One region of the Oceanobacillus sp. FSL K6-2867 genome, then DNA from elsewhere that is predicted to be linked to it. Evidence: riboswitches for the same ligand, from Rfam matches in the RefSeq annotation. Region 1 holds a riboswitch; the other holds the start of a gene.
What was found. Region 1 has a riboswitch for lysine ahead of dapA (4-hydroxy-tetrahydrodipicolinate synthase). Riboswitches for the same ligand answer to the same signal wherever they lie in the genome.
Positions count from the first base shown of each region.

Region 2: it holds a riboswitch for lysine, as region 1 does, so the genes downstream of both, NSQ77_RS02510 (Na+/H+ antiporter NhaC family protein) here and dapA (4-hydroxy-tetrahydrodipicolinate synthase) in region 1, are expected to answer to the same signal.

Region 1 covers NZ_CP150144.1:878,520-884,323, reverse strand. The annotation lists gene NSQ77_RS04155 (NADPH-dependent FMN reductase) at 1-69, shown strand, start outside; gene NSQ77_RS04150 (YusW family protein) at 139-705, opposite strand; gene pdxK (pyridoxine/pyridoxal/pyridoxamine kinase) at 909-1,718, opposite strand; gene NSQ77_RS04140 (nitroreductase family protein) at 1,906-2,430, shown strand; gene NSQ77_RS04135 (hypothetical protein) at 2,493-2,756, opposite strand; lysine riboswitch at 2,947-3,124, shown strand; gene dapA (4-hydroxy-tetrahydrodipicolinate synthase) at 3,235-4,128, shown strand; gene NSQ77_RS04125 (DUF2200 domain-containing protein) at 4,397-4,753, shown strand; gene NSQ77_RS04120 (hypothetical protein) at 4,865-5,020, shown strand; gene NSQ77_RS04115 (universal stress protein) at 5,252-5,686, shown strand; gene NSQ77_RS04110 (PC4/YdbC family ssDNA-binding protein) at 5,719-5,804, shown strand, end outside.
Region 2 covers NZ_CP150144.1:543,945-549,748, reverse strand. The annotation lists gene NSQ77_RS02525 (bifunctional UDP-sugar hydrolase/5'-nucleotidase) at 1-1,086, shown strand, start outside; gene NSQ77_RS02520 (DUF1805 domain-containing protein) at 1,163-1,471, shown strand; gene yunB (sporulation protein YunB) at 1,580-2,356, shown strand; lysine riboswitch at 2,405-2,584, shown strand; gene NSQ77_RS02510 (Na+/H+ antiporter NhaC family protein) at 2,750-4,306, shown strand; gene NSQ77_RS02505 (sodium-dependent transporter) at 4,692-5,804, shown strand, end outside.

The DNA of each region.
Region 1 (5,804 bases):
ATTGATTCCGTTGTAACGAATTTTGTTAACTGGACTGAAAATTTCAAGGTTACTGCTGATGTAAAATAAAGGACCGTAAACTTAAAACTCCGCTGTTTGTGAAGTATACAAAACAGCGGAGTTTTTTATATGAATGGTTTATTGTTGATATTCAACTTCGGTCCCACCTGAATACTCAATGTCTAATTCAACATTTTGCGCATCGTTTGGGATATTGAAAGCTTCAAGTACGGTGCTTAGAACTTCTTCTTTTGGCGTGTTTTCATCAAAGTCAAAAGTGGAGAAGATGCTATCAAGCTCTTGCATCGCTTCATCCCCCCGTAACTGAATTCCTTGTGTTTCATTTCGATAGGATGCTTCTGTTTCATTCGTATCCTGTTCGTATTCTACTTCGACGATATCTTCCGTACCCTCGAAATCTGCTTCTAAATCAAAGCTCGTAAACGGGTAATCGGCATCCATCTCTGTTGTTACATTATCACGGTCATTTGTGGCATCATTGTTATCTGTTGTTGAACCATTTTCCGTATTGGCATTATTTTGGTCATTTGCAGCATTATCTTGCTCGTTCGCGGCATTGTTTTCCGTTTCACCAGCATTATTATCCGCTGGAGAATTTGTGTTTGTATCATCTTCTGTCGTTCCGCAAGCTGCAATAAACAAGGCTAATGTTGTTATTGTTACAAATACCATAAACTTTTTCATGGTGCTCACTCCTATCAATATTGTATACCATTAATATTGCCCAAACTACGAAAAACTAAACTGTGTCAATGCATTTTACAACTAATCATCTATAGGATTCCAATTTAGTATGATGTGGCCAAATATTTACACAAGAATAACAAGAGCAGACTGGCTGCAAATAGAGCCTTGAAAAGAATAAGTCGTTTTCAAGGCTCTATTTACTATTTATTTGTTATTTTATTATATGCACCATGCATGACTGGGCCAACATACTTGTTCAGTTTCCAGCCGTTAGCGATTGCTGCAGTGACAAAATCTTTAGCAGCAAATACTGAATCCTTTACACTTTTGCCATTTGCTAGATTTGCTGTGATCGCTGCAGCAAAAGTACATCCAGCACCATGGTTATAGGTAGTATCAATTTTTCCTTTTTCAAGGATTTCAAAGTCTGTACCATCGTAGAATAAATCGATCGCTTTTTCATGATCCAGTGCCTTGCCGCCTTTAATGACCACATTTTTGGCTCCAAGCTGATGGATTTTTATTGCAGCTTGCTTCATGTCTTCAATTGTTTTTAAGGGTTTAACCTGTGCTAATTGACTGGCTTCAAATAAGTTAGGTGTTGTAACGAGTGCACGCGGAATAAGATATTCACGCATTGCGTCTGTATTTTCAGGCTGCAATACTTCATCTTCGCCTTTACAAACCATAACTGGATCTAGTACGAAATTATTAATATTATATGCATCTATTTTTTCTGCACCAAGCTTAATGATATCGACAGAGCCTAACATGCCAGATTTCATCGCATCCACTCCGACAGATAAAATAGTGTCTAATTGTTTGTTTACAAGATCCAGATCAATTGGTGTTACATGATGATTCCAGCCTTCTGGATTCATTGTAACGATACAGGTTAAAGCAGTCATGCCATATACATCATGTTCCTGAAATGTTTTTAAGTCAGCAGCGATGCCCGCTCCCCCACTTGTGTCCGATCCTGCAAGTGTTAACGTTTTTTTCATTGTCATTGATAGAACCTCCTCTAAAAAGCTAATTTTTATTATAGCACTTTTGAAGAGTCTGTCACTTCATGAATTTATTTCAGGAAATTTGTCAGAAGGGTTGATTGTTGAAAATCATCTGATATTTAGTGGTCGAAAGCATATTAGTTTGATATGATTAATCTAGAATATAAGGGCAAAGGAGAGGTGTCCGATGGATGTTTTTCAAGCCATACAAGAAAGACGTGAAATTACAACGTATGCTGATCGTTCCATTCCAGATAAGGTTCTAGAAAAGGTTGTGGATGCTGGTTATTATGCACCAACAGGTAATAATCTTCCATCAAAGTCATTAATTATAGTAAGGAATCGACCAAACTTGGACAGTCTTGCTGCAACAACTCCTTATATGAATTGGTTAAAAGAGGCGAAAGCAGCTATTGTCGTTACAGGGAAGCCAAAAATAAGTAAGTACTGGCTGCAGGATGCATCAATTGCTTGTGCGTTTATTTGGCTTGAAGCGGTTGAAGCTGGGCTTGGTGCGGCATTTGGAGCAGTTTATCATTCTGAGGATAAGAAAGAGTCGTTTGTTAGAGAAAATCATGTACGGAAACTATTAAGCATTCCGGAAGAGCATCATATTGTCGCTATTTTAGGAATGGGATACCCGGAAGGAACATTAAAACCAAAAAAACATCTGGCAAGAGAAGATATAGTACATTATGAAACATTTAGCTAAAAATTACGAAACTGTTCTCTAAACATAAGTTTGGACGAACAGTTTCTTTGTTTTACATATGATTATGGCTTTCCGTTATTTTGATTTTGACTTAACAGATCTATCTTTTTTTGTAATGCTGTTATTTGCTGCTGCATTTCTTCAAGCTGCTGATTTAGCTGAATTTTTTCCTGATTATCTTGTAATTCTGCATCTTTTTCCTGTTCATATGTGATAAAGGAACCGATAACTGCCAAATTACTTCCAATGGTACTAATCAAACCACCGACCAGAATGAGCTTATCGCCGAAATTTGCAGGGAGGTCACGATATGAATTGCGCTCCATCTTGATTACCTCCTGTGAATAAAGTTATGTAATAGCATATGTAGCATTCGCATATCCTGCACATCTTTTTGAAAGTTATGATCCTCTGTATCAATTTGAATTTTTCATATGGTTCAAATGCTTGTTTTCTATACTTATCCCTGTTATAATACACATAATAAATAAATATTTTCTTATTTTAGATTTGTAAAGTAAGGGTAGAGGTGCAAATACCATTAATACTTGCGTGGAGGAGAATGAGCTCTGAAGAAATGTGAGGAAAGGGGGATTTGCCGAAGTGGAAGAAGACTCATCTTCTGAAGCTGGGCCTGTTATCAAAGAGATGCAGGACTGTCATATAGGGAACTATATGGAGGGCTATCAAGCTTAGAACGATTAATATTATGTTCTATAAGCGGCAGCGAGCTCTCTCGTTGCTGCTTTTTAATTTTGATCCTAAAGCATAAATAAAATAATTGGATGAAAAGGATGTGTCGATATGCATTTCGGGAATGTATTAACAGCAATGGTTACCCCGTTTAATGAGGCGGGAGAAATTGATTTTGAACGTACAAAAGGGCTGGTTAATTATTTAATAGCAAATGGTACGGACGGTTTAGTAGTTGCAGGGACAACAGGTGAATCACCAACATTAACACATAATGAAAAAATGAAGCTGTTCCAAACGGTTGTAAAAGAGGTAAATGGCAGGGTTCCTGTTATTGCAGGAACTGGATCGAATAATACGAGAGCTTCTATTGAATTGACAAAAGAGGCCACTGCTATAGGTGTTGATGGTATTATGCTTGTGGCACCGTACTATAATAAGCCGTCACAAGAAGGAATGTATCAGCACTTCAGTACAATTGCAGAAAGTACTGCACTGCCTGTTATGCTTTATAATATTCCTGGCAGAAGCGTTGTTAATATGGAATTAGAAACAATTGTGCGACTTTCCGAAATTCCAAACATTGTGTCGGTGAAAGAGGCTAGTGGCGATTTAGATAAGGTTTCAGAAATTATCAGTCATACTTCTGGTAATTTTACGGTTTACAGTGGTGATGATAGCCTTACATTACCAACGCTTGCTGTTGGAGGGACAGGGATTGTTTCAGTAGCTTCTCATATTATAGGTAATGAGATGCAAGAGATGGTAAAGCTTTTCAAGAATGGTGATGTAGATGAAGCTAGTGCTATGCACCGACATATTTTGCCGGTAATGAAAGGTTTATTTTCAGCCCCAAGTCCAACACCAGTTAAAGAAGCGCTGAACCATATTGGGATACCAGTTGGTGGTGTCCGTCTGCCGCTTGTACCATTAACAGAGTTGGAAAGAGAAGCTGTTTGTAAGCTAGCAGCAAAGTACGAAGTGAAAAACGCTGTTGGATATTAGGATCAAGAGTTAAGTTGATAAAAAGACTGTACTAAATTCTTATGGACCAATTGGCGAACATTTTACGGAGAAGTTAAAGAACGATGTCCCTGTATGGTGTATCCCACCCTGAGGCATTGTATGCTTTGTACAAGTATGGCAAAATAGATTAAATGTTTTCGATATTTAATTCAAGAAATAAGCCGCCACCGTCTACGAAACGGTTACTTGTATACATTTGGCTGTTATTAGAACTATAAGACATAAACCATATAGGGGAGGGTCTATCATGACCAAACATAAAATTTATACAATGAGTTTTGCAAAAGTCTATCCCCATTATGTTACGAAGGCGGAGAAAAAAGAACGTACGAAAACCGAAGTAGACGAAATTATTCGTTGGTTGACAGGGTACAGCCAGGAAGAGTTAGAAGGACACCTGGAAAAACAGACAGACTTTGATACCTTCTTTGCTGAAGCTCCCCAGCTGAACCCTTCGCGGGATCAGATAAAAGGGATGATCTGTGGTGTCCGGGTAGAAGACATCGAAGAACCATTAATGCAGGAAATTCGTTATTTGGATAAGCTGATCGATGAGTTGGCAAAAGGAAAAGCGATGGAGAAGATTTTGCGAAATAATAACTAAAAACGGAAAAACGAGGCTGAGACACAACTAAAGTGTTTAATGTTAAAGACGAACGATGCACAAACTTAGCGTAGGAAATATACGTAGACTCCTACGGGAGGAAAGGCATAGGTGAGATACCGAAGTGCGATAGCACAAGGGAGCTCACCAGCCGCCTTAGCGCGAAGTATATTTCCGGAGCGGGTATTTGCACCAACCATGTTCGGACTTTGTTTGACAGAAGCACTTATGTCCCAGTCTCGTTTTTTTACTGAAAGCGGGAGTTAATAATCTTAAATGGAGTATTACTTCAATCCAGTCTTCCTGATAAAATGCATGTTTCCTTTTTGAATACTAGCATAACATGCCGGCTTATCAAACTGCTATAAGTGCAGCCAATGTTACTTTTAAAAGATACAAAAACATTAATTCATACGGAAATCAGCAAAAAACTAACTTTTCTTAACTTAACCATGTATAATAAAAAGCAGCTAACCTTTTAAAAAGTGAGGAGTGCAAATGAATCGAAAAATTCTCGTATCGTATGATGGTTCTAACCTTAGTAAATTAGCGATGGAAGAGGCAAAAGTTCAGGCATCTCTTACAAATAAAGCAGAGGTTCATGTTATTTCCGTTGTGACGCCGGGAATTAAAAGTAACGATACTGCTATTGCAGGGAACATATCCATGTCAGATGCAGAATTTCTTTTACCAGAACTACAGCAAATAAAGAAGGAAATGGTAGCACTAGGGATCATCACAATAACTGACATTCGGACGGACTTTTCACAGCGCAACCCTGGAAGAGCGGTATGTGAATATGCACTAGCTAACGAAATAGATTTAATCATTGTGGGCAATCGTGGGCTTAGCAATATAAAAAGTCTTCTGTTAGGCAGTGTAAGCAATACAATTGTACAAAACGCCAAGTGCCCTGTCTTGATTGTTAAATAGTTGATTAAAATGAATCATAAAGGAGTATAATTATGGCTGAATTAAACTATGAAATTATGGAAACAATTGCTGTTATTTCAGAATCTCCAAAAGGATGGACAAAGGAATTAAATGTAAT
Region 2 (5,804 bases), 330 kb from region 1:
CACAGCACCGATAACATTCAGCCGCCATGGCTTCGTCCAACCGTTAAAATTGAAACTGCTCAAGGCTTGAGAATCGGAATGATTGGTTTAACTGCGCCATTTAATGCCTTTTATGAACTGTTAAATTGGCATGTTTCACCCGAATTTGAAGTTTTGGACAAATATATGAAAGATCTAGAGCAATACGCAGATATTATTATTGTCATGTCGCATCTTGGTATTACTGTAGATCAGGAAATTGCAAGAAGGTATGATGCTGTAGATGCGATAATCGGCGGACATACCCACCATTTACTTCGTACTGGTGAATATGTCAATAATGCTCTCATTACTGCAGCAGGAAAGCATTGCGTTTATATTGGTGAAGTTATTCTCACATGGGACCATAAGCAAAAACGATTGGTGAAAAAAGAAGCGTATACAACTGATATTACGCATTTGGAAAAGGATGCTGAAACGGATCAGACATTACGTTCGATGCAAAAAAAAGCTGATAGCTTACTAGGAGAAACCGTTGTACAGATTGACAGACCATTGGATGTCAATTGGTATGGGAGTACACCAATCGTGCAGGAACTGGCGAATACAGTTATGGAATGGACAAAAGCCGATGCGGCGATGCTGAATAATGGCCTGTTGCTGGAAGGATTGCCTGTAGGAGCTGTTACGTATAAGGATATACATCGAATTTGTCCACATCCGATTAATCCTGTTGTTGTAGATCTGAAGGGAAATGAATTGATTGAGGTTGTCCGTGCCTCCCTGACAAAGGAATTTACGCAGCTGGAATTAAAAGGCTTCGGATTCCGCGGGAAGGTATTGGGAAGAATGATGTTTGCTGGACTTCAGGTAGAGACAGCGTTTCATAATAATGGTGAGGAGTATGTGAAACAGGTTTTGTTCCAAAATGGCGCGCCAATCGATCCAGATCGTACTTATTATATTGCGACTGCGGACACCTTTACATTCGGTCGTTTATTGCCAGAGGTAGCAAAATCAGATTCGAAGCATTATTTCGTGCCGGAATTTTTAAGGGATTTGCTTGCACAGACACTTCGCGCAAAGTTTTCTTCAAATCAAGCTTGAGCATTTTGCTTGTTGTGACACGTTGCCCCCTTCATGCATACAAATATATGGTACATTGTGAAGGGGGCATTTCATTATGATTACGGTGAATCCACTTGAAGTAGACGGCATTATTTTTACAGCAGTACGTGTTGAGCTTCCAAAAACGAATTTGCTGACGATATCCAATGACATTGGCTATATTATGTGTGCTGCATTGGATGTAGATATTTTTAATGAAGTTCCAAAGCTAATGGAGCGTAATGTCATCGCGGGGCGTGCGATGGGCGTACGAACAATCGATGAATTATTAAATGCTCCATTACAGAAGATAACAGATGCTTCTAAAGCGTATGGCTGGGAAGTAGGTATGACCGGAAAAGAAGCTTTATTAAAAATATCATGATTAAGTTAAATGTCTTCCATTTGGAAGGCATTTTTATTATGCTTCTCAATTTACCTAGTCTAACCCTAATGGAACAAGCATAAATTTATTCCAGAGGGGGGGGTTGAGTTGAGACACAGGAAACGTTTTCGCAAAAGAACAGCATTGCCTCCAGGGAAGCAAATTTTAATTATAACGATGATTATCTTTGTGGTCTGTATATTTTTAAGCATTCGATTAATTGACAAACGAATTGAACCGGTTTTAATTGAAACAGCAACTGTAAAATTAGATGAGTTTGCAACAAGGGCGATCAATTCAGCTGTTCGATATGTTGAGGATTATAGCTTTGAAGACATGCTGAACATTACTTACGATAATGAGGGGCAGATTGCAACATACAATTGGAATTCCTCTGTTATCAGTGAAATCAATCGAGTTGCAACAGACCGGGTTGAGGAATTTTTCATTAATGTGAATCGCGGGGACCCGCTTGAATTTGAGGACCCGTTACAAGAGCCATATGAATATAATGATGGTGCCGAGGATCTGGCAAAACAGGATCCAACATTAGTTGAAATACCTTTAGGTCAGGTTACAGGAAATACAGTACTTTCTAACCTAGGGCCGAAAATACCAATAAACTTAGAAGTGGTTGGAAATGTTCGAACGAATATAGTGCGTGAAGTGGAGGAATTTGGTATTAATGGTGCTTGGGTGTCCTTATATCTTAATGTGGAAGCCGATGTTCAGATTGTCATTCCATTTACAACAGAAGTAACAACTGTCAATACGGAGATTTATCTGGATGGCGGAGCGATTATGGGCAAGGTTCCAGATTTTTATGGAGGCGGCAGTGACGGCCCTTCAATTTCTGTTCCAAAAGACGACTTGCAGAATAACTAAAAGTCTAGTATAGTATGTTAAGTAACTGAATAATAAACCTTATCAGATCGGTGAGGTAGAGGCGCAAATATTATCAGTAATCAACTGGAGAATGACAACGATGATAGTTGATGAAAGGGGTATTTGCCGAAGCGTAATAAGGGTCGAACTTATTATTTGCTGGTATATCTTTGAACAAGAGATGTACTGTCATGCTTAAAACGATGTGCATGGAGAACTACTGATCGAAATGGAGGATAACGTATATTGTAAAAAACAATGATGGTTATTTTCTGTCATTGTTTTTTTGTTGCTTTTTAAAGTCAATAACAAATATATCCAGTCGACCACATTTCGTAATAAATTCATTTAGTTCTAATATACATCAATTATCAAATTATTGGGGGGACTACAATGGAAGGAACGATTTATTCAATTATTCCAGCACTAATAATGCTGGTGCTCGTGATCGTGACGAGAAAAATTTTATTGTCCTTGGGATCAGGGATTGTAATTGGTGCATTGTTTATTCATGATTTTAATATCTTACAGGCGCTGAAGGAAATTTGGCTTGTATTTTATGAAATTTTTATTTCAGAGGGAGCGCTAAATACGGGGAACCTCCTGTTGATTGGGTTTTTATTATTATTAGGAATGATGACGGCCTTTTTACAAGCTTCCGGGGGGAGCAGAGCGTTTGGTGAATGGATGATGAAACGTGTTAAAACGCGTGCAGGAGCCCAAGTTATGACCGGTGTTTTAGGATTAATTATTTTTATTGATGATTATTTTAACAGCTTGGCAGTTGGTCAAATTGCAAGACCGCTGACGGACCGTCATAAAGTCTCCCGTGCAAAACTTGCTTATTATATTGATTCAACATCTGCACCGATAACGGTAATATCTCCTATTTCAAGCTGGGGAGCTTATATTATTGGGATACTTGGTGGATTATTTGCTGCCAATGGAATCACAGAATATCAGCCTATCGAGGCATTCATCTGGATGATACCTATGAATTTTTATGCACTATCAGCCATAATACTCGTATTTGTTGTGGCATATTTTCAGTTTAATATTGGCCCAATGCGTACACATGAAAAACGTGCAATGGAAACGGGTGAGCTTTTAAATCCTGAACAAGACACGGTTGCGGGAGATTTAGGCGATGTATTTAAGCCGAATCAAAACGGAAAGGTATATCATTTGTTTATACCAATATTCGTTCTTTTTGCAGCAACCATTATAGCGATGATCACAACAGGTATTGCTGCCACTGAGGGTAAAGCGACGATTCTCGATGCCTTTGCGAATACAAATGTTAATTTATCGTTAGCAATAGGTGGTATTTCAGCAGTGCTTACCGCACTTATTTTCCACCTTATTCAAAGAAAGCCAAAGGCGAATGTTGCTAAAATATTCGTCGAAGGAATAAAAACGATGCTGCCAGCCATATACATTCTCGTGCTAGCTTGGATGATTGGTTCGATAATCAGCACGTTGGAAACCGGGACATATTTAGCCAATTTGGTTAATAACTCTTCTATCAGTGCTGGCTATTTACCGTTAATATTCTTTGTTATTGCAGCTGTTATGGCATTGTCTACAGGGTCTTCTTGGGGGACTTTTGGTATCATGCTGCCAATTGCGGCAGAAGTAATGAGCAATACGAATGTCGAGCTATTACTGCCAGCATTAGCAGCAGTGCTAGCCGGTGCTGTGTTTGGTGATCATTGCTCACCTATTTCTGATACAACGATATTGTCTTCAACAGGTGCAGGAGCAAATCATATCGATCACGTTTTAACGCAGTTACCATATGCGGTACTTGCTGCAGTTGTAGCGATACTTGGATTTTTACTGCTTGGATTGACAGAACAAGTTTTTCTTTCCTTAGCAGTTTCACTTGTGTTCCTTATTGGGATTGTATTTATATTTCAAACTGTTTTAAAAAATAAATCTGCGAAATAGATTATTATAAGATGTGTTGTGGCAGCTATGTCATGACACATCTTTTTTTTGCGGATAAAAAAATATAAAACTTTCTTTTCTGCATAAACGAAACATAGGCATTCGTCTAAAAGTCTTCGCTCCAAGTCAGAAGCTTCTAAGAAAGTAAAGAACGTCTTAATACCTTTACCAAGTGCCTGGTTTTCTAAATATATACTGCACGCCAGTGATTTACTTATTATGAAAAAAGCCTGTGAGCAATTATAACTACATATAAGAGGAAAAAAGGATTCATTTATGAATAAGGTTATATACGTGATAAATTCAACAGAAAAAAGTAATTATTATGAACCTTCCTAATATAAATAATATAAGGCTTGTATGAAAAGAAAGGGGAGGTTTGGACATGGAAACACGTTCACAATGGGGAACAAGGGCAGGATTTATTTTGGCTGCAGTCGGATCAGCTATCGGCTTGGGGAACATTTGGCGTTTTCCGGCAGTTGCCTATGAAAATGGCGGTGGTGCATTTTTAATTCCTTATCTGTTTGCCTTGCTTACCGCTGGGATTCCGATTTTGATACTGGAGTTTACAATAGGACACAAGTATCGCGGATCTGCGCCATTAACGTTTAGACGCATGCATAAGAAAACAGAGTGGGTTGGCTGGTGGGGAGTTGCAGTAGCATTCATCATATCAACCTATTATTCGGTAATTGTTGCCTGGGCCATATCGTATTCTGTTTTTTCCTTCAATTTAGGATGGGGAGAGGATACGCAAGGGTTTCTATATGGTGATTATTTAAATTTAGCAGAAGTACCTGGTCAAATAGGGAATTTAGTTCCTGGGGTACTTATTCCTTTGATAATTGTCTGGGCGTTGGTATTAGGAATCTTATTTAAAGGTGTTAAAAAAGGAATTGAAATAGCAAACCGCATTTTTATTCCCGCATTAGTCATTATATTCCTCATAATTGTAATTCGAGCAATAACTCTTCCAGGCGCTATGCAGGGATTGGATGCATTTTTTGCTCCGGATTTCAAGCAAATTTTCTCTCCGGATGTCTGGATTGCTGCTTATGGTCAAATTTTCTTTAGTTTATCAATTGCGTTTGCCATTATGATTACTTACGCTAGTTATCTGCCAAAGAAATCGGACATTACAAATAACGCTTTTATCGTAGGTTTTGCAAACTCTGGGTTTGAATTGTTAGCAGGAATTGGTGTGTTCGGTATTTTAGGATTTATGGCATTACAGTCAGGCCTGCCGATTAATGAAGTCGTAAGTGGCGGTGTGGGCTTGGCATTCGTTGCATTTCCGGCAATCATTAATGAATTCACTGCCTTTAATGAATTATTTGGAGTATTATTCTTCGTTTCGTTAATGTTAGCTGGATTAACCTCTTTAATATCGATCACAGAGACATATGTGTCTGGTTTGGCAGATAAGTTTCAAATTTCCAGGAAAAAAGCAGTCCTCATTGGTGGTGGAATAGCCGCTGTTATCTCGCTGCTGTTT